Regions from separate parts of the Mediterraneibacter sp. HA8405 genome, predicted to be linked through region 3. Evidence: predicted binding sites of a transcription regulator. Region 3 holds the regulator's gene; each other region holds the start of a gene.
What was found. The regulator Rex, encoded in region 3, represses fermentation and respiration genes when NADH is low (regulators of the CRP and FNR family bind a similar motif). The targets are predictions, from matches to a motif close to ATTGTTAANTANTTAACAAT.

Region 1: pckA (phosphoenolpyruvate carboxykinase (ATP)) is a predicted target of Rex. The motif match lies at 6,523-6,542, and genes of this name have one in related genera.
Region 2: adhE (bifunctional acetaldehyde-CoA/alcohol dehydrogenase) is a predicted target of Rex. The motif match lies at 5,008-5,027, and genes of this name have one in related genera.

Annotation. Positions count from the first base shown of each region.
Region 1 is NZ_CM148758.1:2,625,178-2,633,470, reverse strand. It holds gene asd (aspartate-semialdehyde dehydrogenase) at 1-619, shown strand, start outside; gene leuC (3-isopropylmalate dehydratase large subunit) at 723-1,997, shown strand; gene leuD (3-isopropylmalate dehydratase small subunit) at 1,997-2,491, shown strand; gene AC0QUU_RS12370 (Na+/H+ antiporter NhaC family protein) at 2,579-3,889, shown strand; gene thrC (threonine synthase) at 4,032-5,519, shown strand; gene AC0QUU_RS12360 (hypothetical protein) at 5,530-5,877, shown strand; gene AC0QUU_RS12355 (cytidine deaminase) at 5,874-6,311, shown strand; gene pckA (phosphoenolpyruvate carboxykinase (ATP)) at 6,624-8,228, shown strand.
Region 2 is NZ_CM148758.1:898,910-907,202, reverse strand. It holds gene AC0QUU_RS04215 (cell wall hydrolase) at 1-841, shown strand, start outside; gene AC0QUU_RS04210 (phosphotransferase) at 1,238-1,993, opposite strand; gene adhE (bifunctional acetaldehyde-CoA/alcohol dehydrogenase) at 2,327-4,945, opposite strand; gene AC0QUU_RS04200 (bL17 family ribosomal protein) at 5,391-5,927, opposite strand; gene AC0QUU_RS04195 (DNA-directed RNA polymerase subunit alpha) at 6,189-7,148, opposite strand; gene rpsD (30S ribosomal protein S4) at 7,207-7,800, opposite strand; gene rpsK (30S ribosomal protein S11) at 7,907-8,293, opposite strand, start outside.
Region 3 is NZ_CM148758.1:1,895,056-1,903,348, reverse strand. It holds gene AC0QUU_RS08895 (NAD(P)H-hydrate dehydratase) at 1-912, opposite strand, end outside; gene AC0QUU_RS08890 (redox-sensing transcriptional repressor Rex) at 981-1,625, opposite strand; gene abc-f (ribosomal protection-like ABC-F family protein) at 1,789-3,753, shown strand; gene AC0QUU_RS08880 (NADP-dependent isocitrate dehydrogenase) at 4,231-5,427, opposite strand; gene AC0QUU_RS08875 (GntR family transcriptional regulator) at 5,442-6,107, opposite strand; gene AC0QUU_RS08870 (phosphoglycerate dehydrogenase) at 6,367-7,527, opposite strand; gene serC (3-phosphoserine/phosphohydroxythreonine transaminase) at 7,529-8,293, opposite strand, start outside.

The DNA.
Region 1 (8,293 bases), 730 kb from region 3:
GAACTGCTCTATCCAGAGCTATGCTCCGTGCCTTGCAGCATGGAAGGAATTCGGACCGAAGGAGCTTGTTGTTACGACATACCAGGCAATCTCCGGCGCTGGAAAAACATTTAAAGACTGGCCGGAAATGGTTGGAAACATCATCCCGTTCATTGGCGGAGAGGAAGAGAAGAGCGAGCAGGAGCCGCTCCGTGTCCTTGGAAAAGTGGAGAACGGCCAGATCGTAAAAGCAGAACTTCCGAAGATCACATGCCAGTGCGTACGTGTTCCGGTACTGAACGGTCATACTGCGGCTGTGTTCATCAATTTTGAGAAAAAACCGACGAAAGAACAGCTTATTGAGAAACTTGTAAACTTCAAAGGGTTCCCGCAGGAAGCAGAGCTTCCGAGCGCTCCGAAGCAGTTTATCCAGTATCTGGAAGAGGACAACCGTCCGCAGGTAACCTTGGATGTAGATTATGAGAACGGTATGGGAGTATCCATTGGCCGTCTGAGAGAGGATACAATGTACGACTATAAGTTCATCGGCCTTTCCCACAATACAGTAAGAGGCGCGGCAGGCGGAGCGGTTCTGTGTGCGGAGGCTCTTACAGCGAAAGGGTATATTGCAAAAAAGTAATACGTGATAAGGAGGAAGAACATTAATTTCTTCCTCTTTTTTTTCTGACTTTCCTGTGGTAAAATGTCAAAATAGACGTTTAAAGAAAGAGGAGGCTGTCATTATGGGAATGACAATGACGCAGAAAATTCTGGCAGCTCATGCAGGGCTTGACTCTGTAGAGGCGGGCCAGCTGATCGAAGCAAAGCTTGATGTGGTCATGGCAAATGACATCACGGGCCCGATGGCTCTGCCGATCATTAAGCAGATGTCAGATCACGTGTTTGACAAGGATAAAGTAGTATTTGTTCCGGATCATTTTACACCGAACAAGGATATCAAATCAGCGGAGAACTCGAAGGCAATCCGTGAATATGCAAAAGAGCAGGGGCTGACCTGGTATTTTGAACAGGGCAAATCCGGCGTGGAGCATGCGATTCTTCCGGAAGCTGGAGTTGTGACAGCGGGTGAGTGCATTATAGGAGCAGATTCCCACACCTGTACATACGGTGCTCTCGGAGCGTTTTCCACAGGAATGGGAACGACAGATGTGGCAACCGGCATGGCAACCGGGGAGATCTGGTTTAAGGTGCCCAGCGCCATCAAGTTTGTACTGACAGGAAAACCGGGAAAATATGTCAGCGGTAAAGATATTATCATTCATATTATAGGAAAGATCGGTGTTGATGGAGCGCTTTACAAATCTATGGAGTTCACCGGAGACGGCATAGCTAATCTGTCCATGGACGACCGTTTTACAATGGCAAATATGGCAATCGAGGCAGGCGCAAAGAATGGAATCTTCCCTGTGGATGATCAGGCACTTGCATATATCGAAGAGCATTCAAAGAAACCATACACGATCTATGAGGCAGACGAGGACGCCCAATATGACGAAGTGATCACGATCGATTTGTCTGAGGTCCGTCCGACAGTGGCGTTCCCGCATCTTCCGGGAAATGCAAAGACCATTGATGAGATCGAGGTAATGGAGCCGGTCAAGATCGATCAGGTTGTGATCGGATCATGTACAAACGGACGTATGGAAGATATGAGAAAAGCCGCGGCGATACTGAAAGGTCATACGGTACATCCTGATGTGCGCGTGATGATCGTACCGGCGACACAGAAGATCTATAAACAATGTATCGAAGAGGGGCTTCTGGAAATTTTCGTAGATGCCGGATGCGCGGTAAATACACCGAGCTGCGGCCCGTGTATGGGCGGTCACATGGGTGTTATGGCGGCAGGAGAGAAATGCGTTTCTACTACGAACCGAAACTTTGTCGGACGTATGGGACATGTGGATTCTTTGATCTACCTGGCATCGCCTGAGGTGGCGGCTGCAAGTGCGATCGCAGGCTGCATCGCAAATCCTGAGAAAGTGGGTGACATGTAATGAAGGCGAAAGGACATGTTTTTAAATACGGGGACAATGTGGACACGGACGTGATCATCCCGGCAAGATATCTGAATTCCTTTGACGCGCAGGAACTGGCAAGCCATGCCATGGCAGATATCGATCCGGATTTTGTGAAGAAAGTACAGCCGGGCGACCTGATCGTTGCCAACAAGAACTTCGGCTGCGGCTCTTCAAGGGAGCATGCGCCGCTCTGCTTAAAGACAGCCGGCGTGAGCTGCATAATTGCAGAGACATTCGCACGTATTTTTTACCGCAACGCAATCAATATCGGCCTTCCGATCATTGAGTGTCCGGAGGCTGCAAAAGGCATTGAGGCAGGAGATGAGGTGGAAGTAGATTTTGACAGCGGTAAGATCTACAATCTGACAAAAGGCACCGAGTTCCAGGGGCAGGCGTTCCCGGAATTTATGCAGAAACTGATCGCGGCAGGCGGGCTTGTCAACTATACAAATAATAAAAAGAATAAATAAGACAGATAAAAGGGATGCTGTGTAAGGCGAAAACGGATTCCGCCTGCGCGGCACCCCTTTTGTGGCATATCTGTGAAAGGAAAAGTTATGGAAAAGGATAAACAGGAAAACTGTGTGCTTACAGCGCCGGAAGGCGGAAAAGGAAAAGCGTCGGCCCTTCTTCCGATCGGTGTGTTCCTCGTTATTTTTCTGGGAGCGGGAATTGTATTCCGGGATTTCTATGCGATGCCGGCAATCGTCGCATTCCTGATCGCGCTGTTTGTGGCGTTTCTGCAGAACAGGAAAATAAGTTTTGATGATAAGATGAGGCTTATTGCAAAAGGCGTGGGCGAAGAGAATATCATCACAATGAGTCTTATTTTTCTCTGCGCGGGAGGCTTTTCCGGAGCTGTGAGCGCGGCGGGCGGTGTGGACAGCACAGTCAACCTCGGTCTGTCCCTGATACCGGCTCATTTTATTGTGGCAGGACTTTTTATTATCAGCTGCTTCATTTCGGTTTCCATGGGGACTTCGATGGGAACGATAGCTGCGCTTGCTCCGATAGCTGTAGGAGTCAGCGAAGGGGCAGGGTTCCCGCTGGCGGTATGCATTGCAGCTGTAGTCTGCGGGGCAATGTTTGGGGATAATCTTTCTATGATATCAGATACAACGATCGCGGCAGTTAAGACACAGGGGTGTGAGATGAAAGACAAGTTTAAAGCTAACTTTCTGATCGTACTGCCGGCAGCTGTTATTACGGTTATTTTCTTCTGGTTCATAACAAGAAATATGAGTTATGACATTGCCAGCGCTGATTATAACCTGCTTCAGGTGATACCGTATCTGGTGGTTTTGATCGGGGCTTTAATTGGGATCAATGTATTTGTTGTGCTGATCGCAGGAACCGTACTTTCGCTTGTTGTCGGCGTAGGAACAGGCACGATCGCTCTGTCGGAAATGTTTACTGTTGTCGGCGACGGTGTTGTTTCAATGTACGATATTACGGTTATTTCCATTATCGTGGCATGTATCGTATCTCTTGTCCGCGCAAATGGAGGTATCCATTTTGTCCTGAATCTGATCAAGAGCAGGATACACGGAAAGAAAGGAGCTCAGGCCGGCATAGCTGCTCTGGCACTTCTGGTAGACCTGTGTACTGCAAATAATACAGTAGCGATCGTAATGTCAGGGCCTATTGCAAAGGAGATCAGTGATGAATTCGGCGTGGATCCGAAAAGATCCGCATCGCTTCTGGATATGTTTACGTCAGTAGGGCAGGGACTGATCCCGTACGGAGCGCAGCTCCTCTCGGCAGCAACGCTTACCGGCCTGACGCCGTTTGATATGATTCCTTATCTGATCTATCCGGTGCTGATGGCAGTGTGCGGTATTGCGGCTATTATAATTTCCCGGAACTGATCCGGTCGGGCCATGTGGGGAAGCGGCGTTGCCTATGGACACGGCCCAGTTACCTGTGCTATAATTCATGGCAGTAACAAGAGGTGTTTCCGGAAATGTACATATCCGGAAGGACTTAAAAAAGAAAAAAGAGGTTGAAAGAATGAATCTACTATATAAGAGTACAAGAAGTGCAGATAAGACGGTTACCGCCTCAGAGGCTATTCTCAAAGGCCTGGCAGATGACGGCGGCCTGTTTGTTCCGGAATATATCCCGAAGCTGGATGTGACGATGGATGAGCTGAAGGCTATGTCCTATCAGGAGACAGCATATGCTGTAATGAAACAGTTCCTGACAGATTTTACAGAGGAAGAATTAAAACATTGTATTAGCAGCGCTTACGACTCCAAGTTTGATACGGAAGTAATCGCGCCTCTTGTAAAAGTAGGAGATACGTACCATCTGGAGTTGTTCCACGGCGCGACGATCGCGTTTAAGGATATGGCTCTTTCCATTCTGCCTCATCTGCTGACAACAGCAGCAAGGAAAAATCATGTGACTAATGAGATCGTGATTCTTACAGCGACTTCAGGAGATACGGGGAAAGCTGCACTGGCGGGATTTGCAGACGTGCCGGGGACGAAGATTATCGTGTTTTATCCCAAGGGAGGCGTAAGCCGTGTGCAGGAGCTGCAGATGGTGACTCAGAAAGGCGATAATACATCTGTTGTTGCAATCCACGGGAATTTTGATAACGCCCAGAGTGGTGTAAAAGCAATTTTTGAAGATAAAGAGCTGGAAAAGGAACTGGCAGATGCGGGGTATCAGTTTTCGTCCGCCAACTCAATCAATATCGGCCGTCTGGTTCCTCAGGTTGTGTATTATGTTTATGCATATGCAAAACTTCTGGAAAACGGAGAAATCAGTTCCGGTGAAGAAATCAATATAACAGTTCCTACGGGCAACTTTGGCAATATTCTTGCCGCATACTATGCGAAGCAGATGGGTGTGCCGGTCGGGAAGCTGATTTGTGCATCCAATGAGAACAAAGTACTGTTCGATTTCTTTCAGACAGGTGTATATGATAAGAATCGTGAGTTCATCCTGACATCATCTCCCTCCATGGATATTCTGATTTCCAGTAATCTGGAGAGACTGATTTATACTATCGCAGGACAGGATTCAGAGAAAAATTCCCGGCTGATGACCCGGCTTAAGGAGACAGGGGCTTATGAAATTACACCGGAAATGCGGGAGAGGCTGGCGGATTTTGCAGGAGGATTTGCAACAGAAAAGGAAACGGCAGAAACCATCCGTACAACGTATGAGCGTACAGGATATGTGATGGATACACACACGGCTGTGGCGGCAAGTGTTTGCGCGCGCTATCGTGCGGATCACAGTGACGGCAGGAAATATCTGGTGGCATCCACTGCCAGTCCATACAAATTTATTCACAGCGTTATGACGGCAATTGATAATAAATATGCCGACACAGATGAGTTTGAACTGGTTGATGAACTGAGCCGGATCTCAAATACGGAGATTCCGAAAGCTATCGAAGAGATCAGGAACGCAGATATTCGTCACAGGAAAGAATGCGATGCGGATCAGATGAAAGAAACCGTGAAAGAGATTCTCGGAGTGTAAGGAGCAGACTATGGATAGTAGTATATGGGGAATTATAAGTATTGTTGTACTCGCATGCGGGCTGTACGGCCTTCATGGATTCACTGTATTGAAGAAAGGCGGAATGCCGAATCTCTCCATGCTTATGGGGCAGGAGTATGAGAAGGCGAAACCGGAGGTGAGAGAGGAGTTTCTTCAGAAATCGGCGCCGATTCTGCTGCTCTTTTCTCTTTCATGTACAGTTTACGGAGTAGTGGACTTTGTGCACTGTTATGTATACAGCATGCCTTTGGCGGATACAGCTGCAAGTATGTTGTTTATTGTAGTGCTCATTGTGTTTGCGATATACACATCAAAAATGCGGAGGAAATATTTTTGAAAAAGCTTAATTGCTGTAAAACAGCTGCTCCGGTTCTGGATGAAGCGGGAGAGTGGGATAAACTTATTGAGGCTGCGTTTCACGCCAGGGAGAATTCCTACAGTCCATATTCGAAGTTTCGCGTAGGCGCGGCGCTTCTCTGTGAAAGTGGTGAAATATATACCGGGTGTAATATAGAAAACCGGGCTTATGGTCCGACTAACTGCGCGGAGCGGACTGCGTTTTTTAAAGCAGTATCCGAAGGAAAACGGATATTTACTGCGATTGCCATAGTGGGCGGAGAAGCAGAACCGGTGTGGTGTTATCCCTGTGGTGTATGCCGGCAGGTGATGGCAGAGTTCTGTTCGCCGGACACATTTCAGGTTATATGCGCGAAAGCAACGGATGAGTACCGCGTTTTTACACTCGGGCAGCTTCTTCCGGAAATGTTTTGACAGATGTGGAATGTGAAGCAATTAACAAGCAAATTGCATAAAACATCCTCTGATAGTGTAAAAATATATAAAATCAATAGTTAAAATTAATAAAAATGCAGGATTCAAGAAAGAATCCTGCATTTTTCCCTTGTTCATCCCGCATTTTAGAAGGAGTAGCCCGGCATAAATGAATGTGAAATATTTACAACTTTCAAGTAATGGAAAAATTTTTGTTGATTTTTTGTCAGTTATTCTGTATAATGAGGGCATATTGGAGATTGCGGCATAAATTTCCATGATACATTTTAGAAAGAGAGAGGTAGAAGAGGTATGGCAAATATTGATTTGACTCAGTATGGCATTACAGGAACTACGGAAATCGTTCACAATCCTTCCTATGAGATGTTATTCGAGGAAGAGACAAACCCGAATCTGGAAGGGTATGACAAAGGTCAGGTAAGCGAACTCGGCGCAGTTAACGTTATGACCGGTATCTACACAGGACGTTCCCCGAAAGACAAATATATCGTTATGGATGAAAATTCCAAAGACACAGTTTGGTGGACATCCGATGAGTATCCGAATGACAACCATCCGGCAACTCAGGAAGCATGGGATTCAGTAAAAGACCTTGCAATTAAGACACTCTCCAACAAGAGACTTTTCGTTGTAGATGCGTTCTGCGGAGCAAACAAAGATACACGTATGGCAATTCGTTTTATCGTGGAAGTTGCATGGCAGGCTCACTTTGTAACAAATATGTTTATCCGTCCGACTGCTGAAGAGCTGGAGAACTTTGAGCCTGATTTCGTAGTATACAACGCTTCTAAAGCAAAAGTTGAGAATTACAAGGAACTGGGACTCAGATCTGAGACAGCGGTTATGTTCAATATTACAAGCCGCGAGCAGGTGATCGCGAACACATGGTACGGCGGAGAAATGAAGAAAGGTATGTTCTCTATGATGAATTACTACCTGCCGCTTAAAGGCATCGCTTCCATGCACTGCTCTGCAAACACAGACATGAACGGCGAGAACACAGCAATTTTCTTCGGGCTTTCCGGAACAGGTAAGACAACACTTTCCACCGATCCGAAGAGACTTCTGATCGGTGATGACGAGCATGGCTGGGATGACAACGGAGTATTCAACTTCGAAGGCGGATGCTATGCAAAAGTTATCGACCTGGACAAAGAGTCTGAGCCGGACATCTACAATGCAATTAAGAGAAATGCCCTTCTTGAAAACGTTACACTTGACGCTGACGGAAAGATCGACTTTACAGACAAGAGCGTGACAGAGAATACGCGTGTATCCTACCCGATCGATCACATTGAGAAGATTGTTCGCCCGGTATCTGCAGCTCCGGCGGCAAAAGATGTAATCTTCCTTTCAGCTGACGCGTTCGGAGTACTTCCGCCGGTATCTGTACTTACACCGGAGCAGACAGAGTACTACTTCCTGTCAGGTTTCACAGCTAAGCTTGCAGGTACAGAGCGCGGTATCACAGAGCCGACACCGACATTCTCCGCATGCTTCGGACAGGCATTCCTTGAGCTGCATCCGACAAAATATGCAGAAGAACTCGTTAAGAGAATGAAAGAGAGCGGAGCGAAAGCTTACCTTGTAAATACAGGATGGAACGGAACCGGAAAACGTATCTCCATCAAAGATACACGTGGTATCATCGATGCAATCTTAAGCGGAGCTATCCTTGATGCGCCGACAAAGACAATCCCGCACTTCAACTTCGAAGTTCCGACAGAGCTTCCGGGAGTTGATCCGGCTATCCTTGATCCCCGCGACACATATGCTGACGCTTCCGAATGGGAGACAAAAGCAAAAGATCTTGCTGCAAGATTCGTTAAGAACTTCAAGAAATATGAGAGCAACGAACTTGGAAAAGCGCTTGTTGCAGCAGGCCCGCAGGAGTAAATTTCAGATTGAAATGACGGAGTTGAAAACCCGCCGCACTGTGAGAAGAGTGCGGCGGGTTTTTG
Region 2 (8,293 bases), 1.0 Mb from region 3:
GGGCGAAATCGGACGTACATCTGATGCTCTTGCTGAAGCCGAGACAAATGAGCAGCAGCAATATGAGGATATGAAAACCCGCATTAAGTATATGTATGAAAACGGCAACGCATCACTGCTTGAGATGCTTTTTTCTGCCGAAGACATGACAGATTTTCTGAATAAAGCGGATTTCATTGAACATCTCAGCGAATATGACAGAAACGCATTGAATGAACTTGAGAATATCCACCAGGAAATCGCAGACCAGAAAACCGCTTTGGAAGAGCAGCAGGCCTCAATGGTAGATCTGCAGGCTGAACTGGAGAAGAAAAAAACTGAGCTTCAGGCAAAGGCTGACGAGACCTCCACAGATCTTAAAGAAGTAAACGCAAAACTTGAACAGGCAAAAGAAGAAGAGGCCCGGCGTCTGGCTGCAGAAGAAGAGTCCCGCGAGACCTCCACTTCCGGTTCCGGAGGCACTACAAGCGGAGGAGTAATTAATGCCTCTGTCGATGAAATCACTTTAATGGCCGCCCTTCTTGACTGCGAAGCGCATCACGATTATGACGCCATGCTTGCCGTAGCCACCGTAATCATGAACCGTGTGGAAGATCCCCGGTTCCCGAACACAATCAAGGGCGTCATCTTTGCGAAAGGCCAGTTTGAACCAGTGTGGACAGGACGTCTTGACGCAGCTCTTGACCGCGGTCCCACCAGTCTGGCAGTTGAGGTAACGGAAGATGCAGTCAACGGCAAAAGACTGGCTTCAGTTGCAGACTGTTACTTCTTCCTGTACGCGCCATATACAGACAGAGACGGTGTCATCATCGGAGATAACGTATTCTTCCGCAGCTGGTAGATTCGGATTTGTCAAAGGGAATTTCCGGAGAAAAACGCAGAATTCGGAAGGAAAAAAGTTTTTAGCAGACGGATTCAGAAGAGGGGGATACCGCCGATTAGATGCGACTTTTGGAAATGAGGGATGTGTGCTTTTGTTTCCGTTCCGCAGATAAAGAAAAACTAAAAAACCTGACGACAGGCTAAGAGCAAAATTTACAGCAGAAAACTCGCATTCGCTCAGACAATTCTGCTGTAAATTTTAACGCCTGCCGCCAGGTTTTTGGTTTTTCTAATATCTGCTCCAAAGTCACCAAAAGCACACATCCCTCATTTCCAGATCCGATTATCCAATCTCCTGGTATCCAGGTGTTTTCGGACGCCTCTCCACTCACAGCTCTCCGACAAATCCGAAGTTTTATTGGTAATCGATTACATCAATCCATTTCATAAGGAAATCTTTATGCAGCTCATTATTCTTGGACAACTGTGTCGCAGCCACAATCGGCAGCCACTGCTGCACGTACTGCTTTGCGGTATCACTTTTTTTGCAGAATAACTTCAGATACAGGTCTGCCGTATCCTGGTCTTTGAGCGCAAAGAGCAGATATGTCATAGCCGCATCGGCGCTTGCGTTGCCCTGTGTGGCATGTGCCCAGTCCACAACTGTCATCTTCCCGTTCTTTCCTACGATAACATTACTGGGATTAAAATCGCCGTGGCAGACTTTATTGTGCTTCGGCATACTCTCCAGCCGGGTCAGAAGCTCATAACGCATTGTAGCATCCAGCTCTTTCAGGCCGTTAATCTGACGGCTCATCTTATCTTTCATGCCTTTCAGAAGGGGTGATGTCTTGCTGTGCACCTCCAGTTGAAGATCCACGAAATCCTCCATATATTTTTCCATATTCTTCTTATCTGAGTTCATCATCTCCTCCAGGGTTTTTCCGTCCTTATACTCGATTGAAATCGCCCATTTTCCGTCAATCTGTACAACTTCTTTTACTTTCGGTATATCCAGTCCGGTCTCTTCAATACGGGCCGTAATCAATGCTTCATTAAACACATCGGACTTCGGATGAGTTTCAACAAATACTTTTACGATACTGTCATCGCATCTGTAAACTGTCTTATATGGACGTTTTACAATAATATTTTTTTCTTCCAGTTTCATAGATAAGGACCTCCTTTTTCTTTGTAACCGGATTCGGCCGCTCTGCCGAAAACCGTATTATTTTCAGATAGTCTCATTATATAATATAGAAATCTGAAATGTAAGCCTCCAAGAGTAATTTTGTATATTTTTTAACTATCTTTTTATATTGAAAAATATCGTTATTTTTTTGTCAATATTGAAATTCAACAAACTTCTACAGTCTTATCCGTTCCTTTTCCTCAAAAAAACTGTCGGAAAGGTAATGCGCAGACTGCGTTTTACTTTTCCGACAGTTCTTAATTTTATCTTTCAGCGCTCAGAGACGCGGCTGTCCGGGAGGAACTTTTTGTTTTATTTGCCGTAGTAGCATTTCAGATAGATTTCCTTGATTTCCTTAATCAGAGGATATCTCGGGTTCGCAGCTGTACACTGGTCATTAAATGCCTGCTCACTCATTTCATCCAGAGTTTCAAGGAAGTATTTTTCGTCAATGCCATAATCCTTAATCGTCTTTTTGATGCCGATCTTTTCTTTCAGATCTTCCAGTTTTGCAAGGAAATTCTCAAATACTTCTTCATCTGTACTGCCTGTGCATCCTGCATATCTTCCCAGCTCCGCGTATCTTGCCAGAGCATGCGGATACTGATACTGAGAGAATGTTCCCATCTTTGTCGGAACTTCTGCTGCGTTATATCTCATAACTTCAGTCAGAATTACCGCGTTTGCAACACCATGGGGCAGGTGATGGAACGCTCCGAGTTTATGGGCCATGGAGTGGTTTACTCCAAGGAAAGCGTTTGCAAATGCCATACCTGCCATACAGGAAGCATTGTGCATTGCCTCACGGGCCTTCGGATCGTTTGCTCCATTCTCATATGCTGACGGAAGGTTTTCAAATACAAGCTTAACGGCTTTCATTGCAAGTCCGTCTGTAAAGTCTGTTGCCATGATGGATACATATGCTTCAATAGCATGTGTCATAACATCAATACCTGATGCGCTTGTCAGCCCCTTCGGAGCCGTCATTGCATTGTCCACATCGACGATCGCCATGTTCGGAAGCAGTTCATAATCGGCGATGGGCCATTTTACGCCAGTCTCTGCATCAGTAATAATAGCAAACGGCGTCACTTCAGAACCTGTTCCTGAAGAGGTGGGGATTGCTACAAAGTACGCTTTTCCGCCCATCTTCGGGAATGTGTACACTCTCTTGCGGATATCCATGAAGTCCATGGCCATGTCTTCGAAGTTTGCCTCCGGATGCTCATACATCAGCCACATAATCTTTGCCGCGTCCATGGCGGAGCCGCCGCCCAGGGCGATAATTGTATCCGGCTCAAAGGATGCCATCTGTTTTACGCCTTCCTTAGCGCACTGCAGTGTAGGATCCGGCGCCACATCGTAGAAGCAGGTATGCTGAATGCCCATTTCGTCCAGTTTCTTTTCGATCGGCTCTGCGTATCCGTTTTTGTAAAGGAATGTATCTGTTACAATGAAGGCTTTCTTCTTGTGCATTACATTTCCGAGCTCTGCAAGAGCAACCGGTGTGCAGCCTTTCTTAAAGTATACTTTTTCTGGTGTTCTGAACCACAGCATATTCTCTCTCCTCTCGGCAACTGTCTTGATATTCAGAAGATGTTTTACCCCAACGTTTTCTGATACGGAGTTTCCGCCCCATGAACCACATCCAAGGGTAAGAGACGGGGCAAGTTTGAAATTGTAAAGGTCGCCGATACCGCCGTGGGAAGACGGAGTGTTGATCAGAACACGGCATGTCTTCATAGCCGCCGCATGCTTTGCAATCTTCTCTTTCTCGGCAGGATTGATGAAAAGGGAAGATGTATGACCGTATCCTCCGTCGGCAACAAGCTGCTCTGCTTTTGCAATGGCCTCATCAAAAGTCTTCGCTCTATACATAGCAAGTACAGGAGATAATTTTTCATGAGCAAATTCTTCTGAGATATCCACAGACTCTACTTCACCGATCAGAATCTTTGTGTTCTCCGGCACGTCAACGCCTGCCAGCTTCGCAATCTCATACGCTGATTTGCCGGGGATCCTGCTGTTGAGAGCGCCGTTTATAATAATCGTCTTACGTACCTTATCCAGTTCCTCGCCCGGTTTCAGGAAATAGCATCCGCGGTAGGCAAACTCTTTTTTCACTTCGTCATATACACTGTCCAGTACAGTTACCGACTGCTCAGACGCACAGATCATACCATTGTCAAATGTCTTGGAATGAATGATCGAGTTTACTGCCAGTCTGATATCCGCTGTATCGTCAATGATAACCGGTGTATTTCCGGCGCCTACGCCCAATGCCGGTTTTCCTGATGAATATGCTGCTTTCACCATTCCCGGTCCTCCGGTTGCAAGGATAATGTCTGACTCTCTCATAACTGTATTGGTCAGTTCCAGAGACGGTGTGTCGATCCATCCGATAATTCCTTCCGGCGCTCCTGCTTTTACTGCCGCGTCAAGCACAACTTTTGCCGCCGCGATGGTGCATGCCTTTGCGCTGGGATGAGGACTGATAATAATAGCATTTCTTGTCTTCAGACAGATCAGCGTCTTAAAAATCGCCGTAGAAGTCGGGTTTGTGGTCGGAATAACGGCCGCGACAAGTCCGATCGGCTCTGCAACTTTTTTAATTCCATAGGCTGTGTCTTCCTCGATCACGCCGCATGTTTTTGTATCTTTGTATGCGTTGTAAATATACTCTGCAGCGTAATGGTTTTTGATTACCTTATCCTCCATTACGCCTCTCTGCGTCTCTTCCACAGCCATTTTAGCCAGGGGGATACGCTGTTTGTTTGCTGCCATAGCAGCCTCAAAAAAGATTTTGTCCACCTGCTCCTGTGTAAATGTAGCAAAAATCTTCTGCGCTTCGCGCATTGCTTTCATCTTCGCCTCCAGCGCCTCAACGCTGTCGACGATCTCCGGCACTACTGTCTTTTCTTTCTTTGCCATTTTGATAATTCCTCCTGTAATTGAATCAACCTGTTTTTAATCACTGGAATAAGTATAGTTCCTTTGTTAAATATTTGTCAACCCGACATTTGTTAATATTTTAACGTTATTTTTTTAACATCATTTGTGCATTTATAACAAAAACACTTCCCTCCTTTCCTTTTTCTGGGCTTTTTTCTCTTTTCCGGACTGATCAGATACAACAATGATGAATATCATTACTAAATTCCTGCTGATCTTTTATCTCTTTAAAAAACGATTATCTTAGCATCAGAATAACACTTTGATATAGAAATCACAAGGTGAATTATTTAATAAAGCTGATGTGTAACAAAAATCCGTTCTATTTCAGCGCAAAAATAAAGCGCTAAATCTGTACTACTGCGGACTGCCAGTACAGATTCAACGCTTTTTTACCTGACGGTAAATAAATTATTTTATTTAATTATACAAGCTCAATCAGAACTTCCATGGCAGCATCGCCTTTACGCTGACCGATCTTGATGATTCTTGTGTAACCACCATTGCGGTTCTCATACTTCGGCGCGATCTCTGTAAACAGTTTTTCTACCATGTTCACATTCTTTGTGTTCGCTTTCTTCCCTGCTGCTTTTGCCGGAACTTCCTTAACCGGGCAGAGAACTTTCAGCATCTCACGTCTTGCGTGAAGTCTGCTCGGCTGATCCTTTTTGATCTTCTTCTCAACCTCGTCGTAAACTGTAACTTTCTTACCGTCTACAACTTCTTTTACTCTCTTGCCGTCTTTGTCCTTGCGCGGAACTTTCGCTGTAACTGTTACTTCATCGTAATTATCTTTTTCTTTTACAGCCAGTGCAATCAGACCCTCAGCAACTTTGCGGATCTCTTTTGCCTTCGCCTCTGTTGTAACGATTTTTCCGTTGTTCAGAAGCGCTGTTACCTGATTTCTGATCAGAGCTTTTCTCTGACCGGAAGTTCTACCGAGTTTTCTATACTTTGCCATTTTAAATTTCCTCCATTATTTACATCTGGTTATGCATCTTCGGGCTTACTAATCAAATGCTCCCGCCGCCCCCTTCGGACTTACCGGCGGGACATGACATTTCCCATGCAGGGCTTAACTCGCCGCCCTGTATCTAATTCCATCTTCCTGTTCATTATTCAGGAAGAGGCATCAGGACTCCGCCTTATTATTCGTCGCCCTGGATTAAGTTGTATCTTCTTGACCCTGCGGCTCAAGAATCAGCATCAGGACTCCTCGCTATCACTCATCGCCCTGATTTAGTTCTAGATTCAGTTCTTTCAGCTTAGCAAGCACTTCCTCCAGAGATTTACGTCCCAGGTTACGAACCTTCATCATATCCTCCGGAGTCTTGTTTGTAAGCTCTTCGACTGTATTAATTCCGGCACGTTTGAGGCAGTTGTAAGAGCGAACGGAAAGTTCCAGCTCGTCAATACTCATCTCCAGAACTTTTTCTTTCTCGTCATCCTCTTTTTCGATCATAACTTCCGCTGCCTGAGCAACTTCTGACAGATCAATAAAGAGTTTCAGATGTTCACTGAGTACTTTTGCTGCAAGACTGACAGCCTCATCCGGCTGCATAGTTCCTTTCGTCCATACATCCAGTGTAAGCTTGTCATAATCCGTAATCTGGCCTACACGTGTATTTTCCACAGTAAGATTAACACGCTCAACCGGAGTATAGATGGAGTCAATCGGAATCACGCCGATCGGCATATCTTCCGTCTTGTTTTTGTCTGCGCTTACATAGCCTCTGCCATTTGAAATGGTAAGTTCCATGTAGAGCTTGCTGTCGCTTCCGCCGCTGAGCGTAGCGATAACCTGCTCTGGATTTACAATCTCGATATCGGAATCAACCTGGATATCGGCACCTGTTACAACACCTTCTCCCTCAAATTCGATATACGCAGTCTTCACTTCATCTGACTCAGATGTGTTTTTGATCGCCAGAGACTTCAGGTTCATGATAATCTCCGTCACATCTTCTTTTACGCCCGGGATGGAACTGAATTCATGCAGAACTCCATCAATCTTTACAGAACTGATGGCTGTTCCCGGAAGAGAAGAAAGCATAATTCTTCTCAGGGAATTGCCCAGTGTAGTTCCATACCCTCTCTCAAGGGGTTCTACGACAAATCTTCCATACTTCTTATCATCTGAAACATCTGTAATTTCAATATTAGGCTTATTAAAATCAAACACTACACAGACCCTCCTTATGGGTTTAATATGTTGAGGGGATACTAAGTTACAGCCGATATTACTTTGAATATAACTCGACGATTAACATCTCATCTACCGGTACGTCGATTGCTTCTCTGTTCGGAAGTTCTTTTACTGTACCCTTGAGATTCTCGGAATCAACATCCAGCCACTCCGGAACCATGTTTCCTGCTGTAACTTCAAGAATCTCTTTGTATCTCTGTGAGCCTTTCTTGTTTTCTTTGATCTCAATTGTATCTCCGGCTTTTACAAGGTAAGACGGAATGTTTACCTGTTTGCCGTTTACAAGTACATGCTTATGATCAACGATCTGTCTTGCCTCTTTTCTTGTTCTTGCGAATCCCATGCGGAACATTACATTGTCCAGTCTGGACTCCAGAAGTCTCATCAGGTTCTCACCTGTCATACCTTCCATCTGTTTTGCCTTTGCATAGTAATTTCTGAACGGTTTCTCAAGAACGCCATAGATGAATTTTGCTTTCTGCTTCTCGCGAAGCTGAAGGCCGTACTCACTCATCTTTCTGTTTGATCTCTTTAACTGTCTGTTAGATTTTTTACTGATTCCGAGATAAATCGGATCCATGCCTAATGAACGGCATCTTTTAAGAACAGGAACTCTGTTTACTGCCATGTCTATCCTCCTAAATTTATATACACCGCGGCTTCACTTTACGCCGCCCTGATTTCTTTACATTGTACAATAACAGTTGTATGCTGAAAATCTCTGTATCCTGAAATTAGACTCTTCTGCGCTTCGGCGGACGGCATCCGTTGTGCGGAACCGGAGTTACGTCCTTGATGCTTACTACATCAATGCCGCATGCCTGAAGAGCACGGATTGCTGCTTCTCTTCCTGATCCCGGTCCTTTTACAAATACATCTACTGTCTTCAGACCATGTACCAATGCTGCCTTTGCTGCTGTTTCAGCTGCCATCTGCGCTGCATACGGAGTAGATTTCCTTGAACCTCTGAATCCCAGGCCGCCTGCACTTGCCCATGAAAGAGCATTTCCCTGTGTATCTGTTAATGTAACGATTGTATTATTAAAAGATGACTGGATGTGTGCCTGTCCTCGTTCAACGTTTTTCTTGACACGTTTTTTTGTTACTTTTTTTGCAACTTT
Region 3 (8,293 bases):
ATCCAGTTTCTTTTCATCATAACCGGTATAACAGGACAGCACTGCTTCCGGAAGAAGCTGCTGAACAATCACCCGGTTTTCCTCAGGCGTATAGATCTGCACAAGCCCTGCCCCCGCTGTATATGCTGCCCGGGCTGCCAGACAGGAAGCTCCGGCCATTCCGTAACTTCCTGTAATCATCAGGACTTTCCCATAACTGCCCTTATGGGAATCCGGTTTTCTGAGCGGGAGAAGCCGGAACAGATCATCCCGGTCATAAGTGCAGCACACTTCTTTGCTGTCCGAAAAGATTTCCGGATTAATGCCGATAGGCACAGCTACTGTTTCACCGGCATAATTCTTTCCGGGATACAGCTCACAGCCCAGTTTCGTACAGGCCATTCCAACCGTCAGTTCCGCACAGAATGCAGTTCCCAGAACCCGGCCGTCCTGCGCGCACACACCGGAAGGAATATCTACAGCCACCTTGCGTCCGGGAGCATGATTCATTGCCTGGATTATGTCTTTATAAGAACCGCTGATCTCCCGGCTTAAACCTACACCAAAAACAGCGTCGATTATAACAGTATATTCTTCTTCCGGGAATTCCGTGAAAATCCGAAGTCCCATCTTTTCGGCAATCTGCTTTTGTACCCTGCACTCTTCACTCATGGAAGACTCTTTTCCTGCAAAGACGATGTCTGCCTGCCTGCCTTTTTCTGTCAGAATTCTGGCCGCCGCAAAGCCGTCCCCTCCGTTATTTCCGCTGCCGCAGACGATCAGTGCTTTTGACGTATCAATACCTCTTTTTTCCATAGTCTCCACAGTCTTAAGCGCCGCTCTCTCCATGAGCACAAGGGAAGGAACGCCCAGATCTTCGATGGTATGTCTGTCTGCTTCCTTCATCTGTTTTCCGTCTGGGAGATATCTCATTTCACACCCGTCCTTTCTCTTAAGAACCCCGCAGCATGCTGCGGGGTTCTTTCATAAACATCTTTTTTCTATTCTTCAAATCCTTCCATACGCTGACTGACATTATAGGACAGTGTCATAAGACTGTCTGAAAGGTGTACACTCTCTACAATTACATCGTCCGGGAGATCCAGATCTGTATGTGCAAAATTCCAGATTGCCTTGATTCCGTTCTCCACCAGAATGTCAGCAACTTCAACCGCCTTTGACTTCGGAATAGTAAGCGCCGCGATCTCAATATCATTTTCTTTAAGGAAATCTACAAGTTCATCCATCATTCTTACCGGTATCCCTCTGATTGCCACCCCCTCCAACCGGGGATTGACATCAAAAAGACTTTTTAAAACAAACCCGCTCCTCTCAAAAGAAGCATAATTTGCAAGCGCCTGTCCAAGATTTCCCGCTCCGATAATGATAAAATTATGTGTTCTGTCAAGGCCGAGAATCTTGCCGATCTCCGTGTAGAGATACTTTACATTATACCCGTATCCCTGCTGGCCAAAACCGCCAAAATTATTTAAATCCTGTCTGATCTGCGATGCAGTCACCTGCATCTTCTTGCTCAGATCATTGGAAGATATCCTCTCTACGCCCGCCTCCAGCAGATCTCCAAGATACCTGTAGTATCTCGGCAGTCTGGAAATCACTGCGCGGGATATTTTTCTATGTTCCAATGTTCACCGACCTCCATCATTCAAGTACGCTTTTTCGCAATCATTTTTTATTATATAAAATAGTTAATATTATGTCAAACTTTACTTTTCCCGTTTTTCCGTTATAATGGTCATTGGACTGTAATAACTCGATTTATATACAATTTTTACAAGGAGAAAAAACATGATACTGGCATGTCATAATATAGAGAAAGCTTTCGGCGATCAGGTCATTGTTTCCAATGGCTCCTTCCATATTGAAGAGCGTGAAAAAGCTGCTCTTGTAGGGGTGAATGGAGCCGGCAAGACAACAATTCTGAAAATGATTATCGGAAATGAACCGCTGGATTCAGGAGAAGTAATTCTCGCCAAAGGAAAAACCATAGGTTATCTGGCTCAGCACCAGACAATGCAGAAAGGAAGTACCATCTATGAAGAAGTCAAAAGCGCAAAGGCCGATATATTCAGAATGGAACAGCAGCTGCGTTCCATTGAGCAGGAATTAAAAAATCTGTCAGGCGACGCACTGAATGCCAGGCTGGAAACATACAACCGACTTCAGTCTGATTTTGAAGCCAAAAACGGATATGCCTGCGAAAGTGAAATTACAGGTGTTCTAAAAGGCCTGGGATTTTCCGAAGACGCCTTTTCCAAACAGACTGACACGCTTTCCGGCGGACAGAAAACGAGAGTTTCACTCGGTAAGCTGCTTTTGAAAAACCCGGATATCCTGCTTCTTGACGAGCCCACCAACCATCTGGATCTGAACTCCATTGCATGGCTGGAAAATTATCTGATGAATTATCCGGGAGCTGTTCTAATTGTCTCCCATGACCGCTATTTTCTGAACCGGGTCGCCACAAAAGTAATTGAAGTCGAACGCGGACACATTCAGATGTATATGGGAAATTATAAGGCTTATTCAGAAAAAAAGCAGATGCTGCGGGACGCCCGTCTGAAAGAATACCTGAACCAGCAGAGAGAAATCCGGCACCAGCAGGCCGTCATTGATAAACTCCGCTCCTTCAACCGGGAAAAGTCCATACGCCGGGCAGAAAGCCGGGAAAAAATGCTCAGTAAAATGACGCCGGTAGAAAAACCTCTGGAAACTTCCGGAGAAATGTTCTTTTCACTTGAACCCTCCTGCATAAGCGGAAATGATGTACTTTCCGTGGAAAATCTGTCAAAACAGTTTGACGGACAAACTCTTTTTCACGATGTCAGCTTTGATATCAAACGCGGAGAACATGTGGCGGTAATCGGTGATAACGGGACCGGAAAGACCACACTGTTAAAAATACTGAATCAGGTTATTCCTGCAGACAAAGGTTCGTTCACTCTGGGCGCAAAAGTAAATATCGGCTATTACGATCAGGAGCACCATGTACTTCATGACAATAAAACGATATTCCAGGAAATTTCCGACGACTATCCCACTCTTACAAATACGGAAATCCGCAATACCCTGGCAGCTTTTCAGTTCACCGGGGATGATGTTTTTAAGGAAATCTCTTCTCTGAGCGGAGGCGAAAAAGGCCGGGTTTCTCTGGCAAAGCTGATGCTCTCGGAAGCCAACTTTCTCATTCTGGACGAACCTACCAACCATCTGGATATTACATCAAAAGAGATCCTTGAAGAAGCTCTGAACAATTACAGCGGTACTGTACTCTATGTCTCTCACGACAGATACTTTATCAATCAGACCGCTTCCCGTATCCTGGAACTGGTAAACCAGACCTTTGTTAACTATATCGGGAATTATGATTATTATCTTGAAAAGAGAGAAGAACTGACCCGTGCTTATGCAGTTTCCTCCGTTGGCGGCAGAACGGGCTCTGCTCTTTCTCCGGCCGCTTCCTCTGTTGTGTCTGCAGACTCTGACAGCGCCTCCGCTCCGTCCGGTTCAAAACTCAGCTGGCAGGAACAGAAAGAACTGCAGGCAAAGGAAAGGAAAAGAAAAAACGATCTTAAAAAAACCGAAGAAGAAATCAGCCGGCTGGAAGAAAGAAATACCCAGATTGACTATGAACTGACACTGAAAGAAGTATACTCCAGCTCCGTAAAATGCCAGGAACTGGCACAGGAAAAAAGCGAAAACGAAGCCCGGCTGGAAGAACTGTACGAACGCTGGGCAGAGCTTGAAATTTGAATTTATCTGCGGCATGCGATTGAAAAAAGTCCGAAAATGTCAGAATACGAAGTGAGAATAAATCGTCCGTATTCCACCATTTTCTGTTCTTTTCCAATCGGCACTGCCACTGATAATTTCAAATTCAACAAACAAAAACAAAGACAGAACTATTTCGACTACGGCTGACTATTCATCCGATTTCCGCTTTTGAAACAGGAAAATACACCTGCTTTCAAACAGCAGCGCGGAATACAGTCTTGTGTCAGCCGATAAAGTTCTGGCTTCGTTTCTTCTTGTTTGAATTTGGAATTGTGAGTGGGAAAAACGCAGCCGGGAAGTCCGGGTATGGTGATGGAGAGCCGTAAAGCGGCGCCGGCACTTAGAGCGCGTCTTTTGCGCTCTTATGTACCGCTGCGCCGCGTTCCGAGCGAAAGCGTGCTCTCCGGCTCCATACCCGGACTCCCCGGCGGAAGTTATCCTCCTCACAATTCAAATTTACAGTCTCTTTGCGATCGCTTTGATGAATCCTTCGCTGTTTAATACGGTCGGATTTTCTATGGTTGTGATCAGTGCCAGGTCTTTTGTCATCTCTCCTGACTCAATTGTATCGATTGTGGCTTTTTCCAGGCGGTCTGCAAAATCGCACAGTTCCTGAATACCGTCCAGTTCTCCCCGTTTTCTGAGCGCGCCTGTCCATGCGAATATTGTTGCAACGGAATTTGTGGATGTTTCCTCTCCTTTCAGGTGTTTATAATAGTGACGCTGTACTGTTCCGTGGGCTGCTTCATACTCATAATATCCTTCCGGAGAAACAAGGACAGAGGTCATCATTGCGAGAGAACCGAAAGCAGAAGAAACCATATCGCTCATTACATCGCCGTCATAATTCTTGCATGCCCAGATATATCCTCCTTCTGATTTCATTACGCGGGCAACCGCGTCGTCAATCAGAGTATAGAAGTATTCGATTCCTGCAGCTTCAAATTTGTCAGCAAATTCCGCGTCATAAATCTCCTGGAAAATATCTTTAAATGTATGATCATACTTCTTGGAGATTGTGTCTTTTGTCGCGAACCAGAGATCCTGGTGGGTATCCAGGGCATATGTAAAGCAGCTTCTTGCAAAGCTTTCAATGGATTTGTTCAGGTTGTGCATTCCCTGAACGATTCCCGGTCCGTCAAACTCATGAACCAGCTCTTTTGTCTGAGAGCCGTCCTCTGCAGTATAAACAAGCTCCACTTTTCCGGCGCCCGGTATCTTCATCTCCGATCCCTTATATACATCACCATAAGCATGTCTTGCAATTGTGATCGGTTTCTTCCAGTTTTTAACACAGGGCTCAATACCTTTTACTACAATAGGAGCACGGAATACTGTTCCGTCAAGAATAGCACGAATTGTTCCGTTCGGGCTTTTCCACATTTCTTTCAGATCATACTCGTCCATACGTGCGGCATTCGGAGTGATCGTCGCGCATTTTACAGCCACTTTATACTTCTTTGTAGCCATAGCGGAATCAACCGTTACCTGATCGTTTGTTTCATTTCTATGCTCAAGACCGAGATCATAATACTCCGTCTTCAGGTCAATGTACGGTTCAAGAAGATTCTCTTTGATCATTTTCCAGAGAATTCTTGTCATTTCATCTCCATCCATCTCTACAAGAGGTGTTGTCATCTTAATTTTTTCCATTTTGCTGTCTCCTCCTAATTTTCGTTATAGCCCTGTTTTTTCAGATTCTGCATCACATGCATAATATGTTCGTTTGCCAGCTGCTCCGCCATATCCGCGTCACGTTCCCGGATCGCCCGGAGTATCTGGCGATGCTCCCGAATTGACTTTCGGGCTCTTTCCTCGGATACGACAGATGACACGCGGGCCATCTTTACATAATTATGGAAATCCGTCAGAACATGGCTTAAAATTCTGCTTCCGGACGCTTCATAAAGTATCGCATGAAACTGCCCATCCAGAACAGCGACCTGGGATGCATTGAATCCGGACTCTTTTTTTATCTGAAACTCAGATAAAAGAATTGCCTCTTCCAGCTTGTCCAGCTGCTCATCCGTAATATGCTCTGATGCCCATCTGGCACAAAGTCCTTCCAGCATAGAACGCATTGCATAAATATCCCATATATCCTTGCGGGATATACCGGTCACATAAGCTCCACGGTTCGGTATGATTGTTACCAGCCCCTCAAGCTCCAGCTGACGCAGCGCCTCTCTCACCGGAGTCCGGCTTACGCCCAGCTCTTTCCCCAGAGTGTTTTCTCTGAGTTCATCATGTTCCTTGTATCTGCCGTTTAGAATATCTTCCCGGATTTTCTGGAAAACACGGCTTCCAAGAGAATAATCCTGATGTTCTTCCATCTGATGCCCTCCCGCCGCAAAAGCATATAGCTCTGATACACATGTATAAATGCATTAACAAAACTACGTCTGTATAATTGTATACATTTATACACTTTTTGTCAATACAACCTTCCACGGGAGTTTTCTCGAAGCTTTCCGCCTGCCGTATCACACCGGACGAAAAACTTTATTATACTGCACTTCTGCTGCATGTTCCCGTGAATCAATCAAAAATATACCTGCCGGTCTGGTTCTCCTTACCGACAGGTATCCTTTTTTAAAGAATTCTAACCCGAAGCACGCCGTCCACTTCAGAAATTTTATTTTCCACTTCAGCCGGTACAGCTGCGTCAACGTCAATCATTGTATAAGCATATTCATTACGGCTTTTATTTGTCATCAGGGAAATATTAATCCCTTCTTCTGCCAGGATTCCCGTAAACTGTCCGAGCATCTTCGGGACATTCCTGTGAAGTACGGTAATTCTTGCGGCACTGCTCTTTTTGCCCATATCGCAGTCCGGATAATTAACGGAATGGTGAATATTTCCATTCTCAAGGAAATCTCTCAGCTCGGATGCCGCCATTTTCGCGCAGTTATCCTCAGATTCTTCCGTAGATGCACCCAGGTGCGGAATAACGATGGACCCTTTAACACCCACAATTTCTTTCGTCGGGAAATCTGTCACATAACAGCGCACTTTTCCGGAAACAAGAGCATCCACAATGTCCTCCTGATTCACAAGAATATCTCTGGCAAAATTGAGAATTACAACGCCTTTCTTCATAAGACCGATCGCGTTTTTGTCAATCATGCCTTTCGTATCTTCCGTAGCCGGCACATGAATTGTAATATAATCGCACTGATTATAAAGCTCATCTACCGTTTTTGCATGATGAATGTGTCTGGAAAGTTTCCACGCCGCATCCACCGACAGATAAGGATCATATCCGTACACGTCCATCCCAAGATTTACGGCTGCGTTTGCCACCAGAACTCCGATAGCGCCAAGGCCGATTACACCGAGTTTTTTGCCCTGAATCTCAGTTCCGGCAAAGGCCTTTTTCTTTTTCTCGGTAATCTTCGCGATATCACCGTCTTCCTCATATTCCTGTACCCAGTTAATACCGCCGATGATATCTCTTGCTGCCAGAAGCATTCCTGCAATTACAATTTCCTTTACACCGTTTGCATTTGCTCCCGGTGTATTAAATACGACAATTCCCTCTTCCGCACATCTGTCCAGAGGAATATTATTCACTCCGGCGCCGGCGCGGGCAATAAGCTTCAGATTCCGACCGAATTCCATATCATGCATTTTGGCGCTGCGCACCAATATGGCATCCGCTTCTTTTGCCTCATCTGTGTTTACATAATTTTCATCCAGCTGTCCCAGTCCTGCATGAGAGATCGGATTCAGACAATGATACTTAAACATTTTACAGATTCTCCTCTTCAAATTTTTTCATAAAGTCTACCAGCGCAACAACGCCTTCATAAGGCATTGCATTGTATATGCTGGCTCTCATGCCGCCTACTGTCCGGTGCCCTTTCAGATTTTCAAGACCTGCAGCCTTTGCCTCTTTGACAAATTTTGCGTCCAGATCGGCATCTCCTGTAATAAAAGGCACATTCATAAGAGAGCGGTCCTCCTTTTCAACTGTTCCCTTAAACAGTTTGCTCTGATCGAGGAAATCATAGAGAACTTTTGCCTTCTTTTCATTTCTCTCTTTCATTGCTTCAAGTCCGCCCAGAGACTTGATCCACTTGAACACTTTACCGCAGATATAAATGCCGTATGCCGGCGGTGTATTATACAGTGACTTCGCATCCGCGTGTGTTTTATATGTGAGCATGGTAGGCGTGCCCGGAAGCACATCCTCTGTAATCAGATCTTCCCGGATGATTACAATAACAACACCTGCCGGTCCGATATTCTTCTGCACACCGCCATAGATAAGTCCATATCTGGACACATCTACTGGTTCAGACAGGAAGCAGGAGGAAACATCCGCTACCAGAGTCTTTCCTTTTGTATTCGGAAGAGTTTTGAATTTTGTCCCATAAATTGTATTGTTCTCACAGATGTAAACATAGTCTGCATCCTCGGAAACAGGCAGATCTTTGCAGTCCGGAATATAGGAAAACGTACGGTCCTCAGAAGATGCTATTCTGTTGACTTTACCATATTTTTCTGCCTCTTT